2 regions of the Candidatus Merdisoma sp. JLR.KK006 genome follow, and region 2 is predicted to be linked to the other one. Evidence: predicted binding sites of a transcription regulator. Region 2 holds the regulator's gene; the other holds the start of a gene.
The links. Region 2 encodes HrcA, which represses chaperone genes, less so after heat shock. Its sites were predicted from a motif close to TGTTAGCACTCNNNNNNNNNGAGTGCTAACA; they were not measured.
Positions count from the first base shown of each region.

Region 1 (12,164 bases), on a different contig from region 2:
GCAGCTACATTTGCACGATTAATTTCTTCTATAAGAAGTAAATATGGTTTAACATCTTCTTTATTCTCTGAACGCCCATTTTCTATGGCTCTTACATACGTTCTCATAAAAGGACCCGGCACAAATTCATAAGATATCCCAGCTTTTGAAGGAACCGGCTTATACGTTCCCACAAAATGTGCATAGGAATAATCTGGATGAAATGTTACTCTTTCATATCCGCCGCCATTTTCTATTAGGTCCGCCCGTTCACAATTCAATCTATAACTTTTTCCTGTTCCTGGTGCACCGAAGACAATTCGATTATGTGCATATTCTTCTCCGGTATCCCTGTTTTTGCAACTGCAGCCAGTATAATATTCAGGTTCTATGTAAGGTTTATAATCCATGTCTTCCTCCTCAGGCGCATCTTCCTCCATTTCCATATCTTCATAAATTGAATTTACGGCATCAGATTTATTTTCTCCAAATTTTACAGAAGCCGGTATCATAACAGTTACGGCACCAAGAACCCTATCCATAAAATCCTGCGGAAATATTCTTTTAAAATTTTCAAGCAGATAGGGATACTCATCTAAGACGGCTCTTATGACCGCAACTGCCTTAACTATATCAAGAGTACTAAGAGCCTGTGACGGGTCTCGTGAAAGCTCCGGCCCTATATATGGTGCATCATAGGCATCTATATAATTTAAAAAATCCTCTCGTTTGAATGCTTTCTTAAATACGCAATCTATTTCTATATCAAACTTAAAATATTTTCCTTTACCATTGTAACCAAAATCATAAGGTTCTTTAGTAACATGAGCAACACCCTTAAATCCCGGTTTCCAGTCCACTTCGGATTTTCCAACATCACCGCCCAAAGTAACAAATACCTTTTTTCCATTAGTCAGTTCTTCTTTTAAAGTATAAACACCATCCACTGTTATGTTTTTTTCGCCGTTTAAGATGTTGTGAACTGTTTGCGGGAAACCACACTTCATTGATACAAAGCTGTTCTCTTCTTGTTTACATTCAGCAATGATTTCTACTGTCGCTTTTTCTAATACATCCACCGGATAGTCCTTATATGAGTCATATACTTCCTGAAAAGACTCACCACGTCTGCTCAAGGGACGCTCGTCACTCCATCCTCTCCGTCCATTATCCGGGAAATAATAATCAAACGAATCCTTGGCATATTTATATGTTGTTTTCTTGATTCCGAATCTTTTTTCGAGTACGGACCAATCGTCCATTCTGTTTTTATAACGGGCATCTGTCTTTGGCAGTCTTGCATAATACATACAAACGAGAGCTTGCTTCTCCGAATCACTGAGTTCATTAACATTTATCTCTTGAACCATCTTTTTACTCCTTTATACTTGCATCGACACTGTCGTAGGGAATTCTGGCAAACGTCTTCAACACTGCTTCAAAAATAATTTTTGCCCCGCGTGCGGGAACTGCCATGCCTATCTGTTTACGAACCTCCTCCTTACTCCCTTCAAACACAAAGTCATCCGGAAAAGTCTGCAGGCGTGCACGCTCTCTATTTGTAAGCGCTCTATTTTCTGACCAGTGATATACATGTGTGCCGCCGCCGCCTGAACCAGTAATCGTATATGAAGGTTTATTCGGATCAAGCCGTTTGTAAATCTGACTAATTTTTGCACCTTTCACATTCAGCCGCAGTTCCGGAGGGAGATCCGCCGTGAACGCATTTTGACCTGGTTTAATGTATTTTAAGCGTTCCACAACTTGCGGAGATTGCCTAGTGTGCTCATTATTTGGAGCATCTGCGGGTATCGGAGGAATTTCAATCGCACTACGGCAAGTCATCGGTTCGTAACCGTTAGGGGATGGCACCTTAAACTCATATGGCAAGTCGTTTCGAATACCAATAATAATCATTCTATGCCGGGCCTGTGGAATACCATATTCTTCAAAACGATAAAGATTAGGAACAAGTCTATATCCGGCATTTGTCATATCAGCAAGAATGCGTTTGAACGCCGTTCCTTCGTTCGCCGATTTGATGCCGCCTACGTTCTCTGCTAAAAACCATTTCGGGTGATACATATTCAATGCATTGATCCCGTAACTATATAGTGGTCCAAATTTTCCTTTAAATCCCAATTGTTCTCCAACAACTGAAAAATCATTGCACGGAAAGCCAAAAGCCAATGCGTCTATGTCTCCCAGCTTCGCAAGATCCAGTATATGTACGTCTTCGCAGTATACACTATTGGGATTATCCGGGCAGATATTATGCGTGTATGTCTGGCATGTGCTTTCATCATAATCATTTGCCCATGCATGGATAATTTTCATTCCGGGGACATCCGCATTCATCGCACCCCAGGCAAGCCCGCCTGGACCGCAGAATAATTCCCCGAGAGTAAATATAATATCGCTCATATTAATCTCCTCCTGCAAATGTTATAATAACATACAACAAATTTGTTACACGTGTTCGTAAAACTAATAAGTTCATATTAAGTCTAAGCATTGCTAATATACATCTTTCGCTCTTCGCTTATTTCTATGTTATCGTTCCAGTTTTAATATGATCGCTAACACCAAGTTCATCACATCACGGAACGCAATCACCTCAGCGGCTTTTAAGATTATATCAGTATCCCCTGACTTGCAAATTGATACTCCGCTGTTTCTTCCAAACTGTACTATTTTTCTGCCAAATCAACCATATTTGTTTCCATATGTCAGGTGGACATGCTTGTTGCCTTCAAAAATAAAATACGATCCTTATTGTATCCTATTTCATTCTGAAAAGCTATCATTTGTTCTGTGATTTAATATAATTTATATAAATTTAGATGATCTGGTATATTCCTATTACTATATTTATAATTGTATTTCTAATAAGCTCATAATCTCAAAATAGCTATTTTAAAATTCAAAAGGGCCGACAGCATTTTTCCTTTACTGTCGGCCTTTGTTTATCTGCTTTTATGTTAAGTGCAACTGTATAATTACAAGTCAGTTTCACCAAATTTTATAAAGCATCCGTACTGTAATTAGGCGCCTCTTTTGTAATATGAATATCATGGGGATGGCTTTCTTTCAGAGAAGCGGCGGAAATCTTGATAAACTTTCCGTTCTCTTTCAGCGCCTCAATATTCGGCGTTCCGCATAAGCCCATACCGGAGCGCAGGCCTCCAAGAAGCTGGAAGATGGTATCCTCCACCGTGCCCTTGTAAGCCACACGGCCCTCCACGCCCTCGGGAACCAGCTTCTTTGCTCCCTCCTGGAAGTAACGATCCCTGCTTCCGTTCTCCATGGCGGAGATAGAGCCCATGCCCCGGTAAACCTTATACTTTCTGCCCTGGAACAGTTCGAACTCGCCGGGAGCCTCGTCACAGCCCGCAAAGATACTTCCCATCATGCAGACATTGGCGCCTGCCGCAATAGACTTGGTAATGTCGCCGGAATACTTGATGCCGCCGTCGGCAATCACCGGAATGCCGTATTCCTTCGCCACCTCATAGCAGTCCATAATCGCAGACACCTGGGGAACACCGATTCCGGATACCACACGGGTCGTACAGATAGAACCTGGTCCGATACCAACCTTAACCGCATCGGCGCCTGCCTCAATCAAATCTCTGGCAGCCTGTCCTGTAGCAATATTTCCTGCAATTACCGGGAGATCCGGATATGCTGCCTTGATCATTTTCAGACAGCGGATTACATTTGCGGAATGACCGTGGGAGGAATCCAGCACAATCACGTCCACCTGGGCTTTCACCAGAGCATCCACACGCTCCAGCACATTGCTGGTAATCCCTACGCCGGCTCCGCAAAGCAGACGGCCTTTCTCGTCCTTGGCAGACATGGGATACTTGATCTGCTTCTCAATATCCTTTATGGTAATCAGGCCTTTTAAGTTCCCCTCATCATCTACAATGGGCAGCTTTTCTTTTCTTGCCTTTGCCAGAACCTTTTTGGCTTCCTCCAGAGTAATGCCCTCTTTTGCCGTAATCAGATTCTCGGAGGTCATGGATTCCTTGATTTTCTTGGTGAAGTCTGTTTCGAATTTCAAGTCTCGATTTGTAATGATACCAACCAGCTTTCTGCCCTCGGTAATGGGAACGCCGGAAATCCGGAACTTTCCCATCAGCTCATTGGCTTCCGCTAAGGTATGTTCAGGAGAAAGATAGAATGGGTCTGTGATAACGCCATTTTCAGAACGCTTTACTTTGTCTACCTCTTCGGCCTGTGCCTCGATAGACATGTTTTTATGAATAATACCAATACCGCCCTGTCTTGCCATGGCAATGGCCATGCGGTGCTCCGTAACCGTATCCATGCTGGCGCTCATCATCGGAATGTTCAGCCGCACGGTCTTTGTTAAATTAGTTGACAAATCAACCTCATTGGGAATCACTTCCGAGTAGGACGGCACCAACAGCACATCGTCAAAAGTAATGCTCTCACCAATAATTTTACCCATTTCATTCTCTCCTCTCACGTTAATTAAGATACACATCAGTTATTATTAATTTTCTATCTTAGCGAAAAGGGGACTTGTTGTCAATACAATTTCTGACAAAAAAACTGCAAAAAAAGAACTCTGGAAATACTTTTTGAAAATGTATGTTTTATGCGTACATTTGTCTTTTTCCAGGGGACTTCTGCTTTATTCGATTAAATTGCTAAAACAACTTCATCTTTCATCTTCTGATAGTCTGTCATTACACTTCCATACAAAATACGGATCATAATTTTCTAAATTTTCTCATCTATTTATAAAATCCCGTCACAGAGGATAAAATTTGAAAAAAGAAAGAGACATTACCTTTTTAAGGATAACATCTCTTTCCATATTTAAAATTACATGTTTAAACAATCGGATTCCTGCAAGCAACGGTACAAAGTTAAGTTTATCTTATCGCACCTTGACTTACATCATGCCGCCCATTCCGCCGCCTGCGGGCATTGCGGGAGTTTCCTCCTTGATATTTGCCACACAGCTCTCTGTGGTCAGGAAAGTAGAAGCTACACTGGTAGCATTCTGCAGGGCACTTCTTGTAACCTTGGCCGGATCCAGAATACCTTCTTTTACCATATCCACATAATCCTCACGGAGAACATCAAAGCCTACACCCGGATCGCACTCTTTCACCTTGTTGATGATAACTGCGCCCTCCAGTCCTGCATTTGCCGCAATGTGGAACAGCGGAGACTCCAGAGCCTTCAGGATAACCTTTACACCGGTTTTCTCATCGCCCTCAGTAGAATCAAGCAGCTTTGCAACCTCTTTGGTAGCATGGATATATGCGGAACCGCCGCCTGCAATGATACCTTCCTCTACGGCTGCTCTTGTAGCTGCCAGGGCATCCTCCATACGAAGCTTAGCTTCCTTCATCTCAGTCTCAGTTGCAGCGCCTACACGGATAACTGCCACACCGCCGGCCAGCTTAGCAAGTCTCTCCTGCAGCTTCTCACGGTCAAAGTCAGAGGTAGTCTCCTCAATCTGCGCACGAATCTGTCCGATTCTCTGGTCAATCTCAGCCTTATCTCCGGCGCCGTCCGCAATGATGGTATTCTCTTTCTGTACCTTAACAGACTTAGCAGTTCCCAGCATATCCAGAGTAGCTTCTTTAAGCTCAAGGCCCAGCTCCTCGGAAATCACCTGTCCGCCGGTCAGAATTGCGATGTCACGAAGCATCTCTTTTCTTCTGTCGCCGTATCCCGGAGCCTTAACGCCTACTACCGTAAAGGTTCCACGCAGCTTATTCATTACCAGGGTAGTCAGGGCCTCACCCTCAATATCCTCTGCAATAATCAGAAGCTTGCGGCCGGTCTGTACAATCTGCTCCAGAAGAGGCAGAATCTCCTGAATATTGGCAATCTTCTTATCTGTGATCAGAATGTAGGGATCATCAAGATTTGCCTCCATCTTCTCCATATCCGTTGCCATATATGCGGAAATATATCCACGGTCAAACTGCATACCTTCTACCAGATCCAGCTCTGTCTTCATGGTCTTGGATTCCTCGATGGTGATAACGCCATCCTTGGAAACCTTCTCCATAGCATCCGCTACCATATTTCCCACTTCATCGTCTCCGGAAGAAACAGCCGCTACTCTTGCAATCTGATGCTTGCCGTTTACCTTGCTGCTCATGCCTGCAATAGCCTCTACTGCCGCATCCGTAGCTTTCTTCATACCCTTTCTAAGAACAATGGGATTAGCGCCTGCTGCCAGGTTCTTCATGCCCTCATGAATCATAGCCTGTGCCAGAACCGTTGCAGTCGTGGTACCGTCACCGGCCACATCATTAGTCTTAGTAGCAACCTCTTTTACAAGCTGAGCGCCCATATTCTCAAAAGCATCCTCCAGCTCGATCTCCTTAGCAATGGTAACACCGTCATTGGTAATCAGCGGAGCGCCGTACTGCTTGTCAAGCACTACATTTCTTCCCTTAGGTCCCAAAGTCACCCTTACGGTATTCGCCAGCTTATTAACGCCTTCCTCCAGTGCGGTTCTAGCCTCCACACCGTACTTAATTTCCTTTGCCATTTTAAAACTCCTCCAGTCTTTTTAAACTCAAATATTATAATGTCAGGTCAAAACCTTTACTCTATAAACTCTGCAGGCCATTTTGCCCTATAAAGCTGCTATTCAACAATTGCCAGAATATCATTCTGCTTTACAATAATATACTCTTCATCCCCAAGCTTAACCTCATTGCCTGCATACTTGGAATAGATAACCTTATCGCCCTCTTTCACATGCATGGTCACTTCTTTCCCGTCAACCATTCCGCCAGGTCCTACTGCGATAACCTCCGCCTGCTGTGGCTTCTCCTGAGACTTGCTGGCCAAAATAATTCCGGAAGCCGTAGTCTCTTCCGCTTCAAACTGTTTCAGTACAACTCTGTCACCCAATGGTACTAATTTCATTTCTATTCCTCCTTAAGCTTTATACTATGCATTTTTATTATTAGCACTCACCAACATCGAGTGCTAACTTACGGATATTATATTAATGCTTTCAATTTTATTTGTCAACACATTTTCAAAAATTTATTCTTTTTTTATTTTTTCATCAAACCCCAACCATCTCCCCAATCAAACCAAACCACCCAAACCCCACCACCTTACACACAAAAAATACGATTAAATTCAACGTCATAAAAATGAGCTTTTCCAACTTAAATCAATACCCTCACTATTCACCTTCCACATTCCGCCCATAAACAGGGTGTGCCGAAAAACAGGTCCGCAGACTTTTTCGATATCAGGTGTCCGGCTGTTTGCGTACACGCTGTATGATCTGGGCGAACATTACTCAAGATACCCAAAAGCCCTCAAAAACGTCCAAAGTAATGTCCGCTCAGAGCATGCAGCATGTACGCAAACCGTCCGAACACAGGATATGAAAATGGCTGCGGACCTGTTTTACGGCGCACCCGTCCATCCCCACACAAAAAAAGCTGAACAGAAATCCCACTTCCCATTCAGCCTTCGTACCTCCATCAAGCCTTTTTAAGCTTCTCCAACTCCTCAAACACCACATCATTCACCACTTTAATATACGTCCCCTTCATGCCCGAAGACCGGGACTCAATCACCCCTGCACTCTCAAACTTCCGAAGCGCATTCACAATCACAGACCGTGTAATCCCCACGCTATCCGCAATCCTGCTGGCCACCAGAATCCCTTCATTCCCCTTAAGCTCCGCAAAAATATGCGTAATAGCCTCCAGTTCCGAGAAAGACAGCGTACCAATCGCAGACTTCACAATCTGAATCTTACGCTTCTCTTCCTCCGTCTCCTCATTCACAGAACGCATCATCTCCAGGCCAACCACCGTAGTGCCATACTCACTTAAGATAATATCATCAATATCATACTGTTCCCTGTACTTATATAAGAAAAGTGTTCCCAACCGCTCTCCCGCAATATCAATGGGTGTGATGATCGCCTGATAATCCTGTACATTGTCAGACACAAAGCCCAGCGTCTGCAGATTCACATTCTCCTTGGTAGAGAGAATCCCCAGAAGCCGCTCATTCAGCGCCTCATCAATGTGATCTCCCACCTCTCCGGAAATCAACTCCCGAATCTCCTCTACACCCTCACAGCGACTGACTCCAAGAACCTTTCCCTTTCTGCTGAGCACCAGAATATTTGATTTCAAAATATCCGTGAGAACCTGGCAGATATCATTAAATACAACCTTACTGGAATTGTTATTGTGAAGTAATTTGTTAATTTTTCTTGTCTTATCTAATAATTGTACGCTCACCCGCACCCCTCCTTTTGTAGAAGCCTAACCGAACATCATGCTGTGATACTAGCATAAGTTGTCAAACTTTTCAATTATTTTTTTGCAAAATTTTGAAATTTTTTTTACAGTTTCTACTTAATCACTTATTTAAAACAGACAGGTACGGTAGCTATAGCAACTTTTATCCCTTATTCTCCATTATTTCTTTCCCTCGTCTCCCGATATCCGCAGCCTTCGCCGGCACACACCAGATTATGCCCTTTTTCTACCATATAGCTGCCGCACTTGGGGCATTTCTCCTTTGAGGGCTTCTGCCAGGACATAAAATCACAGTCCGGATTGTTTTCACAGCCAAAATACTTCCGTCCCTTCTTGGTCTTGCGCAGAACTACCTCCGCACCGCATTTTGGACAGGAAACCCCGATTTTCTCCAAATAGGGCTTTGTGTTCCGGCAATCCGGAAATCCGGGACAGGCTAGGAACCGCCCGTGAGGACCGTATTTAATTACCATATTGCGGCCGCAGAGATCACAGACCACATCCGTTACTTCATCCTCAATCTTGACTTCCTCAAGCTCCTTCTCCGCCGTCTTAACCGCTTCCTCCAGATCCGGATAAAAGTTCTCCACTACAGTCTTCCAGTTGACGGTTCCTTCCTCCACACAATCCAGAAGTCCTTCCATATTGGCAGTAAAATCCGATTCCACAATCGTCGGGAAGGCTGTCTTCATCATATGATTTACCACCTCGCCAAGCTCGGTGAGATACAGATTCCGATTCTCTCTGGAAACATAGCGCCGTGCTATAATAGTCGTAATGGTAGGCGCATAAGTACTGGGACGCCCGATTCCCAATTCCTCCATGGTCTTTACCAGCGCTGCTTCCGTATAGTGTGCCGGCGGCTGTGTAAAATGCTGCTGGCTGTCCAGGGCTTTCAGCTCCAGCGTCATATCCTTGGAAAGCCCCTTTAAAAGCTGCCCGCTTTCTTCCTTCTCATCTTCCTGAACATATACGGACATAAATCCGTCAAAAGACAGGCGGGAAGCTGACAGTGTAAAGCGATAATCTCCTCCGTCAATCTTTGCAGATGAGGTCTCATAGACGGCGTCCGCCATCTGGCTGGCCATAAACCGTTTCCAAATCAGCTGATACAGCCGGAACTGATCCCGGGTAAGAGATTCCTTCAAGGCAGCCGGAGTACGGGAGATATCCGTGGGCCGTATGCCTTCATGGGCATCCTGAATCTTTTTGCCGCTCTTTTTTGCCAAATTGCCGGCAGAAGTATAGTTTTCTCCATACTGCTCCGTAATATAGGCCCTGGCATTTTTCTGAGCTTCCTCGGAGATTCGGGTGGAATCCGTACGCAGATAGGTAATAACTCCCACCGTTCCGTTTCCCTTAATGTCAACCCCCTCGTAAAGCTGCTGGGCCAGACTCATGGTCTTCTGAGTTGAAAAATTCAATGCCTTAGATGCCTCCTGCTGCAAAGTACTGGTAGTAAAAGGAAGGGGGGCCTTCTTCGTGCGCTCACCCGTCTTTACCTCCGCCACCTGGAAGGATACGCCTTTAAGCTCGGATAAGACTTTGTCCATTTCCTCCTTGGACCCAATGGCCATTTTTTTAGACTTGGTTCCGTAGAATTTTGCCTTAAGAGGCTTCTTGACGCCTTCCGGCAAAAGCTCCGCCTCCAAAGTCCAATACTCCTCCGGAATAAAGGCATTGATCTCTTCCTCCCGGTCCGCAACCAGCCGCAAAGCCACCGACTGTACGCGGCCGGCGCTTAAGCCGCGTTTCACCTTTGCCCAGAGAATGGGGCTGATGCGGTAGCCTACCATCCGGTCCAGCATGCGCCGTGCCTGCTGGGCGTCTACCAGATCCATGTCAATCTCCCTTGCGTTTTTCAGGGATTCCTTTACCGCCGTCTTTGTAATCTCGTTAAAAGTAATCCGGTACATTTTCTTTTCATCCAGATTTAATGCCTTAGACAAATGCCAGGAGATCGCTTCGCCCTCCCGGTCAGGGTCCGTTGCCAGATAAACCTTATCCGCCTTTTTCGCTTCCTTGCGAAGCTTTGCCAGAATATCGCCTTTTCCACGAATGGTTATATACTTGGGCTCATAGTCATGCTCCACATCAATTCCAAGCTGACTTTTCGGCAGATCCCGCACATGTCCCTGGGAAGCCAGTACCTCATAATTACTTCCCAAAAATTTTTTGATTGTCTTTACCTTGGCCGGTGACTCTACAATAACCAGATTCTTTGCCATGTATACTTCCTCTTCCTTCTATTACATTTACTACCTTTACAATACCCGAATAAAATTATTTTTATAAACCTCTTTTGCATATCCCTTCAGTTCTAAACTGGTCAGTATGCGAAGAACTTCTATCAGGGGAAGCTTTGTCCGTATGCACAGTTCCTCCGGACCCTGGGCTTGTAAACCTAAACAACTATACACTATATTTTCTGCCATTTCAAGATCATTTTTTTCATGTTTTTTAATCTGTTTTTTTAATTTTCCATTAATTCCTAATTCTTCCAAAATCTGTTCGGGAGAAAGCGCAATTCCCGCCCCCTGATGAATCAGATTGTTGCAGCCGGTGCTTAAGGAGTCCTCTAAGCGCCCCGGAACCGCATATACGTCCCTGCCCTGTTCCAAAGCCAGATCTGCGGTAATCAAAGAGCCGCTTTTTGCTTTTGCTTCTATTATAAGTACCATATCCGCCAGACCGCTGATAATTCGATTTCGCAGAGGAAACAGATGACGCATAGGCCGAATTCCCGGAGGACTCTCTGATAACAGGCCGCCCTGCTGTTCCAGCCGCATATACAATTCCCGGTGAAATTCCGGATAACAGACATCCACACCTCCCCCCAGAATCCCAAAGGTTTTCCCGCCTCCCTCCAGCGCCCCCTGATGGCTGCAGCCGTCAATGCCCGCTGCCATTCCGCTGATCACCTGCACTCCTCCTTTTGCCAGTTCCCGACCGAACCACATAGCCGCACTTCTCCCGTAAGCGCTGCAGGCCCTTGCTCCCACAATGGCCACAGAAGGGTCAGAATCCTTTGGCAGCTCCCCTCTCACATACAGGCCCCCGGGCTTGTGGGCAACTGTTTTCAGACGGCAAGGATATAACGGGTTTTCACAGCTTATAAAAGTGATTCCTTTCCTTTTAAGCAGCTCGCCTTCCTTTTCAAAGTCCCACTCCTTTCTTCTCCTGCATAACCCTCCAATGGCCCTCTGATTTTTTGGAAATCTCATTAAAAGCTCCTCCTCCTTTGCCATAAAGATTCTCTCCGGCGTCCTATATTGCTCCGCAAGCCGCCAAAAGAGCCCTGGTTCCCCAACAAGGCCGCTTGTAAACCAATGCCAGTATGCCTCCATGGATATCCTCATAATTCCCTCCCCCAATAATTCTTATCCGGCAGGCGGTAGTGAAGGGCTTCCAGCAGATGCTGCTCCAGAATCCGTTCTTCCTGCTCCAGATCGGCAATGGTACGTGCTGTCTTGATAATCTTATAATATGCCCGAGCGCTTAAGTTTAGTTTCCCAAATGCATTTTTTAAAAGCTTCTGTTCTTTTTTACCCAAAGGACAGTAATATTCCACCTGATTTCCGTTAAGATACGCATTAAAATGGATGGAAAGCTCCCTGTAGCGTTCCTGCTGCATCCCATGAGCCGCCTCTACCCGTTTTCGTATCTTAAGAGAGCTTTCATTCTGCTGCTTTTCGGTGAGTTCCTCATAGGAGATCGCCGGAACCTCTGCGCAAATGTCGATCCGATCCAGCAGAGGGCGGCTGATTTTTCCCAGATAATGGCTTACCTCCTGCTCCGTGCAGGTACAGCGCTTCCGATCCGGATAGTAACCGCAGGCACAGGGATTCATAGCTGCCACCAGCATACATTTTGCCGGAA
Region 1 is NZ_JAYMNS010000001.1:94,761-106,924, forward strand. Features, by position in the region: gene VSQ61_RS00435 (McrB family protein) at 1-1,349, opposite strand, end outside; gene VSQ61_RS00440 (DNA cytosine methyltransferase) at 1,354-2,403, opposite strand; gene guaB (IMP dehydrogenase) at 3,002-4,459, opposite strand; gene groL (chaperonin GroEL) at 4,910-6,532, opposite strand; gene VSQ61_RS00455 (co-chaperone GroES) at 6,631-6,915, opposite strand; gene codY (GTP-sensing pleiotropic transcriptional regulator CodY) at 7,491-8,264, opposite strand; gene topA (type I DNA topoisomerase) at 8,435-10,513, opposite strand; gene dprA (DNA-processing protein DprA) at 10,550-11,644, opposite strand; gene VSQ61_RS00475 (YifB family Mg chelatase-like AAA ATPase) at 11,641-12,164, opposite strand, start outside.
Region 1: the regulator HrcA is predicted to act here: its motif matches at 6,954-6,984, upstream of VSQ61_RS00455 (co-chaperone GroES).

Region 2 (12,164 bases):
AAAATGGGATGTCTGCTTACCAGTACCTCCACCAGAAGATCTCCTCTGGGACCGCCGTTCACGCCCGGTTCTCCCTTGCCCCGGATACGAATGCTCTGTCCGTTGTCAATTCCTGCCGGTACGGTCACGGCAATCTTCTTCTTATTTGAGATATAGCCGGTTCCATAGCAGTCCGGACATTTTTCCTTAATTACCTTACCCGTTCCGTTACAATCGGGACAAGTGCGCACATTCTGTACCATGCCAAAGAGAGACTGCTGGGTATAAACTACCTGGCCCTTTCCTCCGCACTTGGAACAGGTAATGGGAGAGGTGCCCGGCTTTGCTCCCGTACCATGACACTTATCGCACTCGTCTTTCAGCGTAAGTTCAATCTCCTTGTCACAGCCAAATACGGCCTCCCCAAAGGTGACGCGAATCTGTGCCCTTATGTTCGCTCCCTGCATAGGTCCATTGTTAGCCCTCCGGCTGCGGCCGCCGCCAAACAGATCGCCGAAAATATCCCCAAAGATATCTCCCATATCTGCGCCGGTAAAATCAAAACCGCCAAAGCCGCCTCCGCCGGCGCCGCCCTCAAAGGCCGCATGGCCAAACTGATCGTACTGACGGCGTTTGTCCGGATCGCTCAATACTGCGTAAGCCTCGGATGCCTCCTTGAACTTTTTCTCCGCTTCCTGATCTCCGGGATTCATATCCGGATGATATTTTTTTGCCAGCTGGCGGTACGCTTTCTTAATTGCGGCATCATCCGCATTCTTGTCTATGCCCAGGACCTCATAATAGTCTCTTTTCTGTTCTGCCATTCTTTCCTCCATCTGACGCACCTGCTGCGTCATCCAGGTTGATTCGGAAAATTATTTCCAAATCTTTATTTCCCCTTTTTGAATACTTCTTCATTTCTCCTGCCATTAAACTGTCAGCCATTATAATAAACCCACATGCATCCCATTGGCGCACCACCATAAATGAAAGTCGGCAGTGGTGCATGGTGCATCCCTGAACTTAGCTTTCTGCTACGCAGAAAAGGATCTTTCATTGTAAGACAATTATAGTTCAATCAGATAAATACAGCCAAATTCCAAGGAAAGCGGACAGATCGTTTGTTCACTTTCCTTGGAATCTGTTTTACAGCCTTCTGCAGCGATTTAGCTTTACCAGTCCAAACCGGTCCGGCTTTCTTACTTTATACCTCTCGATAATCTCCGTCAACCACGTCGTCGGCCGGTCCTGCACCTGCGCCCATTTCCGGACCTGGTCCTGCCTGGCCCTGGGCTGCCTGTGCCTGGGCGTATACTTTCTCGAATACCTTCTGGGCCGCATTCATCAGCTTCTCCTTGCCGGATTTCAGCTCATCCAGCTCGGAATCGGAAAGCTCCTGCTGATCCTTGGTTCTCTCCAGAACCGCTTTCAGAGAAGTAAGCTCTGCCTCTACTGCGGACTTGTCAGCAACATCAATCTGCTCTCCCACTTCCTCCAGGGCCTTCTCGGTCTGGAATACCATGGCATCTGCGTCATTTCTGGCATCAATGCCCTCTTTGCGCTTCTTATCCTGTGCTTCAAATTCCGCCGCTTCCTTTACGGCTTTCTCAATGTCGCTGTCGGACATGTTGGAGCCTGCAGTGATAGTAATGTGCTGTTCCTTGCCGGTTCCCAGATCCTTTGCGGAAACATTTACGATACCGTTGGCGTCAATGTCAAAGGTTACCTCAATCTGGGGCATTCCACGTCTTGCAGGAGGAATTCCGTCCAGACGGAACTGTCCTAAGGACTTGTTGTCTCTTGCAAACTGGCGCTCGCCCTGTACTACGTTAATATCCACGGCTGTCTGATTATCTGCTGCTGTGGAGAAGATCTGGCTTTTCTTGGTGGGGATGGTTGTATTACGCTCAATAAGACGGGTTGCAATACCTCCCTGAGTCTCGATGGACAGAGACAATGGGGTTACATCCAAAAGCAGGATATCGCCTGCGCCTGCATCGCCGGCCAGCTTGCCGCCCTGGATGGAAGCACCGAGAGCCACACACTCATCCGGATTCAGTGATTTGCTGGGCTCATGTCCTGTCAGCTGTTTTACCTTATCCTGTACGGCCGGAACACGGGTGGAACCGCCTACTAACAGCACCTTTCCAAGCTCAGACGCCGTAATGCCTGCATCCTTTAAAGCTGCCTGAACAGGATTTGCGGTGCGCTCAACCAGGTCATGGGTCAGCTCGTCGAATTTTGCTCTTGTAAGGTTCATGTCAAAATGCTTGGGTCCCTCGGAGGTGGCTGTGATGAAAGGCAGGTTGATATTGGTGGTAGTTGCGCTGGAAAGCTCTTTCTTCGCTTTCTCTGCCGCCTCTTTCAGTCTCTGGAGCGCCATCTTGTCACCGGAGAGATCCACACCCTCGGTGCGCTTGAACTCTGCCAGCATATAGTCAGTAATCTTCTGGTCGAAATCATCGCCGCCCAGACGGTTGTCACCGGCTGTTGCCAAAACCTCGATAACGCCGTCGCCAATCTCAATGATGGACACATCGAAAGTACCGCCGCCTAAGTCGTATACCATGATTTTCTGCTCTTTTTCATTGTCCAGACCGTAAGCCAGTGCTGCGGCCGTAGGCTCGTTGATGATACGCTTTACATCCAGGCCGGCAATCTTACCTGCATCTTTGGTAGCCTGTCTCTGAGCATCATTGAAGTAGGCCGGAACGGTGATAACGGCTTCGGTTACTTTCTCGCCCAGATAGTTCTCCGCATCTGCTTTCAGCTTCTGAAGAATCATAGCGGAAATCTCCTGGGGAGAGTACTTTTTGTCATCAATTGTTACTCTGTGATCCGTACCCATATCTCTCTTAATAGAAGAAATGGTTTTTTCGGAGTTGGTTACTGCCTGACGCTTTGCGGGCTCACCTACCAGACGCTCTCCGGTCTTTGTGAATGCCACTACGGACGGTGTGGTTCTTGCTCCCTCTGTATTGGCGATTACCACTGGTTTTCCGCCCTCCATAACTGCTACACAGCTATTTGTTGTTCCTAAGTCGATTCCAATAATTTTGCTCATAATAGAGACCTCCTCATTTATTGTTAGTTAGTTGTTAATATATTTATTTCGCAGTGAAACTTAGGAAAGCCTTGCTTTCCTTCATGTGCGAGCTTTCCCCCAAGGGACCTTCTCTTGACCTACGGTCAATTCACCTTGCGCATCAGTTCGCTACTTTCACCATGCTGTGACGAATAACGCTTTCTTTGTAGGTATAACCTTTCTGAAACTCTTCCGCTACAATATTTTCTCCCAGCTCTTCGTCCTCTATGTGCATCACCGCATTGTGAAGATTGGGATCAAATTCCCGGCCGGCGGCTTCTATGGGCGCCACACCTAAATCTGTCAGCACTGTCATAAGCTGCTTGTAAATCTTATCCATTCCCTCAATCACAGGATTGGTTCGCTCTTCTTCCGGAACGGCTGCTATGCCTCTCTCGAAGTTATCGACCACCGGGAGAATCTTCTCAATCACATCCCTGGCTCCAACCTCGTACATATGAGACTTCTCTTTCTCCGTGCGCTTGCGGAAGTTGTCAAACTCCGCCATCTGGCGCCTTACCCGGTCCTCTAGCTCATCTATCTTTTCGTCCCTGGGGTCCTTTTTCTTTTTCTTTTTTCCTAAAAAGGATTTTTCCTTTTTCTCCTTGGGCTCCTCAGAGGCTTCCTCACCGGCTTCTGTTTCTTTTTCTTCCGCCGGTTCTTCTGGTTCCCCTGCTTCCTGCTGTTCCAATTCCTGCTCCTGTTCAGCACCGGCAGCTTCCTTTTGGAGTTCTTCCTCCTTTGTCATCTCTTCCTGATTCATTTCCTTTTCCACGGGTCTTTACCCCTTTCCGTTTCCTTATTCCTGCTTTCTGTTATATATCTCATCCAACTGTTCCGTGAGGGTTTTTAAGGTATTCACCACATTTTCATAGTCCATTCGCTTCGGCCCTATGATACCAATGGTGCCCCGCAGTCCGTCTCCCAGTTCGTAGGTGGCTGTCACCACACTGCAGTCCTTCATGGCCTGCACCGGAAGCTCCTGCCCGATATACACCTGTATGCCCTGGCCCGTACCGCCCTCCAAGGTCCGGTTTACCAGATCGGTCAGCTCCTGCTTTTCCTCAAAGGTGCTTAAAATCTCACTGGCCTTTCCATTCTCGGACAACTCCGGATAACGGAAAATGTTGGTGGTTCCGGAGGTATAAATCTCTACCTCTTCTTCCGAATGAATCACCTCAGCCACCGCATCAATCACATCAGCTACCAGCTCACTGTGAGCTCCTGCCTGCTCCTTTAAGCTCTTAATCATGGCCAGATTAATTTCCTCAATGGCCAGCCCGTTCAGAACACTGTTTAACAGGATATTCAGCTTGAGCACCGTCTCCTGGTCAAGCTCCTCCGTTACGGGAATCACCTTGTTCCGCACCAGATTCCCGTCCATCATAATGACAGTAAGAATCTGTGTGGAGCTTACCTTGGAAAGCTGGATGAACTTCAGCTTCTTCTGATGATAAGTAGGTGCCGATACCATGGTTGCATAATTAGTATTGGCCGCCAGAACTTTCACCACCTGCTTAAGCACCCGTTCCATCTTATCGGTCCGTTCAATCATCAGCTCTTTCAGCTCATTGACCTCCTGATCCTTTTCTTCCATCATGCGATCTACATAGAGACGATAGCCTTTGTCCGACGGAATCCTTCCGGCTGAAGTATGAGGCTGCAGGATGTAGCCCATCTCCTCTAAGTCCGACATTTCATTACGGATGGTTGCGGAGCTTAAGTTCAAATCCGAATACTTGGAAATGGTTCTGGAGCCTACGGGCTCTCCTGTTTCCATATAATTGCGGATGATTGCCTGCAGGATTTTCAGTTTTCTCTCATCCAGTTCCACTTCCTCACCTCTTTTATGGTTGTTTTTCTTGCTATTAGCACTCGGCCCTTTTGAGTGCTAACATAAAAATATCACTATGCTTTCTTTTTGTCAAGTCGGTTTATGATTTTTTTAGAAATAATCCCCTTTGCACCAGGATCTTTAGAATTTTTTTAGAAAAAAACTATTGCATTTTTCCCGGCGGAGTGATATATACTAGGTGTAAACAAGTGAACAAGGCCCTGTATCACATGCATAAGCATGGGATATGGGGCTTTTTAATTGCAGCGGTACTGGTAAAGTCGCAAAGGTGCACGAGAGGAACTTTCATGAGTGCCCTTTCGAATGAAAGTTCCTCTCATTATGGGTGCACCGAAGCGACTTTACCCTTTAGTGCCATCACGCAGTGATTTTAAATAGGAGGCAGATTATGAACATTAACAAATTCACACAAAAATCCATACAGGCTGTGAATGACCTGGAAAAGACTGCCTATGAATACGGCAATCAGGAATTAGAGCAGGAGCACCTGCTTATGAGCCTGCTCCGTCAGGAGGACAGTCTCATCTTAAAGCTGATTTCCAAGATGGAGATTCAGACGGAGTATTTTGTAAATCGGGTAGAACAGGCTTTAAACAAGCGTGTAAAGGTGTCCGGCGGTCAGCCCTATGTGGGGCAGCATTTAAATAAGGTACTCATAAGCGCCGAGGACGAGGCAAAACAGATGGGAGACGAATATGTTTCCGTGGAGCATCTGTTTCTTGCCCTGCTTGGCAATCCCAGTCCTTCCATAAAAGAGATTTTCAAAGAATACGGGATTACCAGAGACCGCTTTTTGCAGGCTCTGTCTACTGTCCGTGGCAATCAGCGTGTCACCAGTGACAACCCGGAGGCCACCTATGACACTTTAAATAAATATGGCTCCGATTTGGTGGAGCGTGCCAGGGAGCAGAAGCTTGATCCGGTCATTGGCCGGGATGCGGAGATCCGTAATATTATCCGTATTTTGTCCAGAAAGACGAAAAACAATCCGGTTCTTATCGGAGAACCCGGCGTGGGTAAGACTGCCGCCATTGAGGGACTTGCCCAGCGGATTGTTCGGGGAGATGTACCGGAGGGATTAAAGGATAAGAAGCTTTTTGCTCTGGATATGGGCGCTCTGGTGGCCGGAGCCAAATACCGGGGAGAATTTGAGGAACGTCTGAAAGCCGTTCTTGACGAGGTCCGTAAAAGCGACGGACAGATTATTCTCTTTATTGACGAGCTTCATTTGATTGTAGGGGCCGGAAAAACCGACGGTGCCATGGATGCAGGCAATATGCTAAAGCCCATGCTTGCCAGAGGAGAGCTCCACTGTATCGGAGCCACAACCCTGGACGAATACCGCCAGTATATTGAAAAGGATGCAGCTCTGGAACGGCGGTTCCAGCCGGTTATGGTGGACGAACCTACGGTGGAGGATACCATTTCTATCTTAAGAGGATTAAAGGAGCGCTATGAGGTCTTTCACGGAGTTAAGATTACCGATGCGGCCCTGGTATCCGCAGCCACCCTGTCCAACCGCTATATCTCCGATCGTTTCCTCCCGGACAAGGCCATTGATCTGGTGGACGAAGCCTGTGCATTGATCAAGACCGAATTGGATTCCATGCCTGCCGAGCTGGATGAGCTAAGCCGGAAAATTATGCAATTAGAGATCGAGGAAGCGGCTTTAAAAAAGGAGACTGACCGATTAAGCCAGGAGCGTTTGGAGAATCTTCAGCGAGAGCTTGCAGAGCTTCGGGATGAATTCAACGGAAAGAAAGCCCAATGGGACAACGAGAAAACCTCTGTGGAACGCCTTTCCAAGCTTCGAGAGGAAATTGAAGATATCAATAAACAGATTCAGACAGCTCAGCAGAATTACGATCTGAATAAAGCCGCCGAGCTGCAATACGGCAAGCTTCCCCAGCTTCAAAAGCAGCTGGAGCAGGATGAGGAAGCTATCAATAAAACCGATTTATCTTTGGTTCATGAGGCTGTCACTGAGGACGAGATTGCCCGCATCATCTCCCGATGGACGGGAATTCCTGTGGCAAAGCTGACAGAAAGCGAGCGAAACAAAACCCTCCATCTGGACGAGGAGCTTCATAAACGTGTCATTGGCCAGGATGAGGGGGTAACTCTGGTATCCGAAGCCATTATCCGTTCAAAGGCGGGGATCAAAGATCCCAGCAAGCCCATTGGCTCTTTCCTGTTTCTGGGACCTACAGGCGTTGGAAAGACGGAGCTTGCCAAGGCTCTGGCCGCCAGCCTCTTTGATGATGAGCAAAACATGGTCCGCATCGACATGAGCGAGTATATGGAGAAATATTCCGTCTCCCGCCTCATTGGAGCGCCTCCGGGATATGTAGGATACGAGGAGGGCGGTCAGCTTACGGAGGCCGTTCGCCGGAAGCCTTATTCCGTGGTGCTATTTGATGAGATTGAGAAAGCCCATCCGGATGTATTTAATGTCCTTCTGCAGGTACTTGACGACGGACGGATTACCGATTCCCAGGGACGCACGGTAGACTTTAAGAATACCATCCTGATTATGACCTCCAATATCGGTTCCTCCTATCTTCTGGATGGCATTGATGACCAGGGAAATATCCGGAAGGAAGCCCAGAATCTGGTAATGAATGACTTAAGGAATCATTTCCGTCCGGAGTTCCTAAACCGGCTGGATGAAACCATTCTCTTTAAGCCCTTAAGTAAGAGTGATATTTCGTCCATTATCAATCTCCTGCTGGCAGAGCTGAACCATCGCCTGGCTGACCGGGAGTTGTCCCTCACCCTTACGGAAAATGCCAAAGCCTTTATTACGGAACACGGCTACGATCCCGTATATGGTGCACGGCCTTTAAAGCGGTATATGCAGAAGCATGTGGAAACTCTGGCAGCGAAGCTTATTCTGGGCGGAGAAGCCGCTACGGGGAATACCATCGTGATTGATGGGGATGGGGAGAAATTAACGGCTTTACTCAGATAAAAATCTCTGCCAATGACCATATAAAAAAGAAAGCGCCAAGCCTTTTGCAGGTACAGCCCTTTTGTCAGACAAAACTAAGTCTAACGAAAGGGATCTGCTTCAAAAGCGGTGCTTTCTTCTTTTTATACTTATTTCGATGAAGTCATAAATCCAAACTCCACCCTGCCATTTTCCCATATGCCGGTAACGCTGTATACATAATCACCTGAGGCATTCTCAATCACAAAGTTTTCATCCTTTTGGACAACCGTTACCTTTTCACCCTTCGGAATATCCTCTGTGCCAAGTAAGGAACGGCTATAACGAATCACTTCTACCTGTTGAGGCTTATCATAAATATCCGGTGTCAAATCGGTTGGTACCGTCAGCCGTATATTCCTCAGCTCATCTCCCCACTTAAGAACGTGGAGGCCCTCTGCCTTAGCTGTCTTATTTATGCCGTCTGCGTCTACATAATTCCAGGTATAGCTGCCCCTGGTTAATATGGCCGCTGCGCCCATCATTCCGTCTCCGTATATTTTCACCACATTTCCTTTTACAAGCTGATGAAATTCGATTTTTTTGCCATTGATATCATATACCTTGCAATCCCCATCCCGAACATATACACTAAAAACATTATGCCGATCCTCAATCTCTATGAATACATGAGAACCCTTTCCAAAGGGTACATACATTGCAGTGATGGCACATTCCTCTTTCTGTTTCCTTTCTACGCCTTTCTTTATCATTACTGTCAGTACAAGCAGAAGTATGATACCTGCTATAAGCCATAGGTATCTTTTCTTTTTCATACTTATTCCGTTCCTTATTGCGGCGGGATGTCTGACTTTTCCTCCCGTCCGTCAGGCAGTCCGGAGACGTTGATATTTCTTGTGACCTTGGCGTCATAGGTATCAGCCTTGATGATCTCGGAGAGATCAATACCCACGGTCTCCTTCATGGTCTCAAAAAGCTTCGCCATAACAGCCGGCACATTTCCGGCCACATCGCCAACACCCTTGTCTTCTCCGCTTCCGATAATGGTGATCTTGTCAATCTGAGCCAGCGGCTCTGCAATCTTTCCGGCAATATCCGGGAGCACGCCGATAAGCATCTCCGCCATAGCTGCCTTGTTGTATTTCTGATAAGCCTCCGCTTTCTTCTCCATAGCCTCGGCTTCTGCCATACCTTTGGCACGGATGGCTTCCGCCTCCGCCGATCCTCTGGCCTGGATACCGGCTGCCTCCTGCTCCATGGAGAACTTGTTAGCCTCTGCCTGAGCTTTCTTTGCCTGCGCATCCTGCTCTGCTTCGTATTTCTTGGCTTCCGCCTGGGCCTTTTTCGCCTCGGCATCCTGCTCTGCCTGATATTTCCGGGCGGTAGCCTCCTGTTCCGCCTCATACTTCTTAGCCTCTGCGTCTCTCTGGCGCTTTGCCAGGGCCGCTGCCGCCGCCTGCTCTACGGCGTAGCGATCCGCATCTGCCTTTTTATTAATCTCAGCCTCCAAAGCCTGCTGCTTTACAAGAACTTCCTGCTTTCTAAGCTCCGCCTCACGCTCTGCCTTTGCAATCTGGGCATTTACGGTAGCTGTCTGAATCACCTTTTCCTGTTCCTGCTCCTGAATCTTGTAGGCTGCGTCCGCCATAGCCTGTTTGGTATCGGAAACCTGCTGCAGCTCGGCTTTTTTAATGGCCAGCTCATTGTTCTTCTCCGCAATCTCTGTCTCTGCCAAAACCCTTGCATCGTTGGATGCTTTATTGGCCTCTGCCTGGGCAATGGCTACGTCACGTTCTGCCTGCGCCCTTGCAATGGATGCGTCCTTTTTGATCTTTGCCGTGTTGTCAGCGCCCAGATCCTTAATGAGACCATTTTCATCCGTTACATTCTGAATGTTACAGGACACTACCTCGATTCCCAGCTTCTTCATATCCTTGGAAGCCTTCTCCATTACCTGATCGGAAAAAGAATCCCGGTCCGTGTTGATGGATTTTAAGGTCAGGGTTCCGATAATCTCTCTCATATTACCCTGAAGGGAATCCTGCAGGTCCCTGGTAATCTGCTCGGAGTTCTTGTTCAGAAAGTTCTTAGCCGCCAGGCGGATGCCCTCTGTGGTAGGGTCAATACGTACCTTTGCCACTGCGTCTACATTTACGTTAATAAAATCTGTAGTTGGTACTGACTGCTCAGTCTTAATATCCACTGTCATCTGGCCCAGGTAGAGTTTATCCAGGCGTTCCAGAAACGGAACCCGAATACCGGCCCGGCCAATGAGAATCTTCGGTTCCTTTTTTAGACCGGAAATAATAAATGCCCGATCCGGCGGAGCCTTTACATAGCCCATGGCCAAAATGATAATCAAAACGAGTACTAAAATAATTGGAATAAAGTAAGTTAAAATGATCTGTAAAATCTCCAACATCGTTCTCCTCCGTTCTTCCGAAACTACTCCGTTTTATCTTTGGGTTTTTTCCACAAGAGCCTGTATGCTATCCATCCGGTAATGCACCCGATCACCATTCCCCCCAGCACATCCGTAGGGTAATGCGCCCCCACATACAGTCGTGAAAAGGAAATCAGTGCGGCTAACACCAGGGCCGGAATCCCAAACCGCCTTGGCAGACAGAAGAATAAGACACTTGCCACCGCAAAGCAGGCTCCTGCATGACCGGAAGGGAAGGACCAATCCGAGGGCCGTTTGGTAATCAAAAGCAGATTCTCCAACATATCATAAGGCCTGGTTCGGGCCACCAGATTTTTTAATACAAGGTTTACCGCAACAAAGTCCAGTATCAGCGACAGGGACGCAGCAGCCCCGGCTCTTCGGTATTTTTTGATGCACAAAAGGACAATGCAGACTAAGATTGCCAAAAAGCCCGCATCGCCCAAGGATGTAATAAATTGCATTACCCTGTCTAATACCGGATTTCGGATACTCTCTTGCAGAAACAGCAAAAAGCGTTCTTCCCAACCCATCTTTTAACTCCTGAATTCTTGACTTTTCCATACCTTTCAGTTATATGCAAAGCCTCAAGTAAAATTTCCTTTTACAGCAGACTTTCCGCTCACTGTCTAAATCTCCGTAAAGGTATAGCGAATCAAGGTTCCTGACAGATCCAGATGGAATACAACGGATCCGTCATTCATAACTTCTTTTTCAATATTTACCTTCTTGTCCTTATGTAAGTTTTGTACATAAGCATCCAGATCGTCGGTCTCAATCTCCCGAATCTCCGTATCACGCATCTGATTGCCCGGACATTTGTTCAAGTTCTCGATCATCATCTCATAAGCCTTCATACCCATTACCTCCCTGGTAAAATTCCGGAAACATTCGGCTGCGGTTTTTGGTAGGATTCATTTGAATCATCTTACATTTCCGCTGATTAAAAATTTGATAAGCCCATTCAACCGCAGCTTTTTTTAAAGGTTTCATGCTTATATTTTACACCTGCAAAAGTATTACAGCAAGATTTTTTTCTGAAAATTCAGCATATATTTATGATTATTAATCACAATTTTTATGCCAATTACAGGTTTTTCCGATTTTTTTCAATTACTGGCCCTTTTACAGCTCCGTAAAGGTATACCGCTGAAGGATTCCTGATGTATTCACATGGTAGATCACAGTTCCGTCTTCCAGATCCTCCCGTTCAAAGGTAAAGTCTTTGTCCTGATGACGACTGGTCACGTAAGTTTCCAGATCCGCAATCTCTACCTCCTCAATAAATACATCCCTCATCTGGTTGCCGGAACATTGATTAAAAATCTCATGTACGACTTCATATTCTTTCATTTTCATATCTCCTATTTTAAGTTCCGCAGAAACTTTTCACCTCACCATTGTCTAGAATAATTTCCAGCCACTAAAAACTTGTGTCTGTAAATTCTTCTGTGCGCCGACAAGTTTCTGCTGTTTTAAGTTCCGCAGAAACTTTTCACCTCACCATTGTCTAGAATAATTTCCAGCCACTAAAAACTTGTGTCTGTAAATTCTTCTGTGCGCCGACAAGTTTCTGCTGTTTTAAGTTCCGCAAAATCAATCCACATCATCCAGTTGCCGGCGCAAGTAGCGCCCCACCACACCGGAAAAATTCATAATATCCCGAATATAGGCAAAATCCCGTCCAAATATTCGCCGCTCCGCCTGCAGGTCCTGCTCTTCCCCGGCAAATACTCCAAGTACGGAGATTCCCATAGCACGAACCTTCCGAACCTCTGCCGCCGTATCCCGAACTGCATAATCTCCGGAATAAGGCAGGGGATTTCTGCTGTTAGGGCGGTTTACAATAATA
Region 2 is NZ_JAYMNS010000003.1:41,354-53,517, forward strand. Features, by position in the region: gene dnaJ (molecular chaperone DnaJ) at 1-803, opposite strand, end outside; gene VSQ61_RS03380 (hypothetical protein) at 775-897, opposite strand; gene dnaK (molecular chaperone DnaK) at 1,184-3,043, opposite strand; gene grpE (nucleotide exchange factor GrpE) at 3,186-3,827, opposite strand; gene hrcA (heat-inducible transcriptional repressor HrcA) at 3,864-4,898, opposite strand; gene clpB (ATP-dependent chaperone ClpB) at 5,308-7,890, shown strand; gene VSQ61_RS03405 (hypothetical protein) at 8,019-8,684, opposite strand; gene VSQ61_RS03410 (flotillin family protein) at 8,699-10,291, opposite strand; gene VSQ61_RS03415 (phosphatase PAP2 family protein) at 10,315-10,845, opposite strand; gene VSQ61_RS03420 (hypothetical protein) at 10,942-11,169, opposite strand; gene VSQ61_RS03425 (hypothetical protein) at 11,438-11,665, opposite strand; gene VSQ61_RS03430 (cobaltochelatase CobT-related protein) at 11,909-12,164, opposite strand, start outside.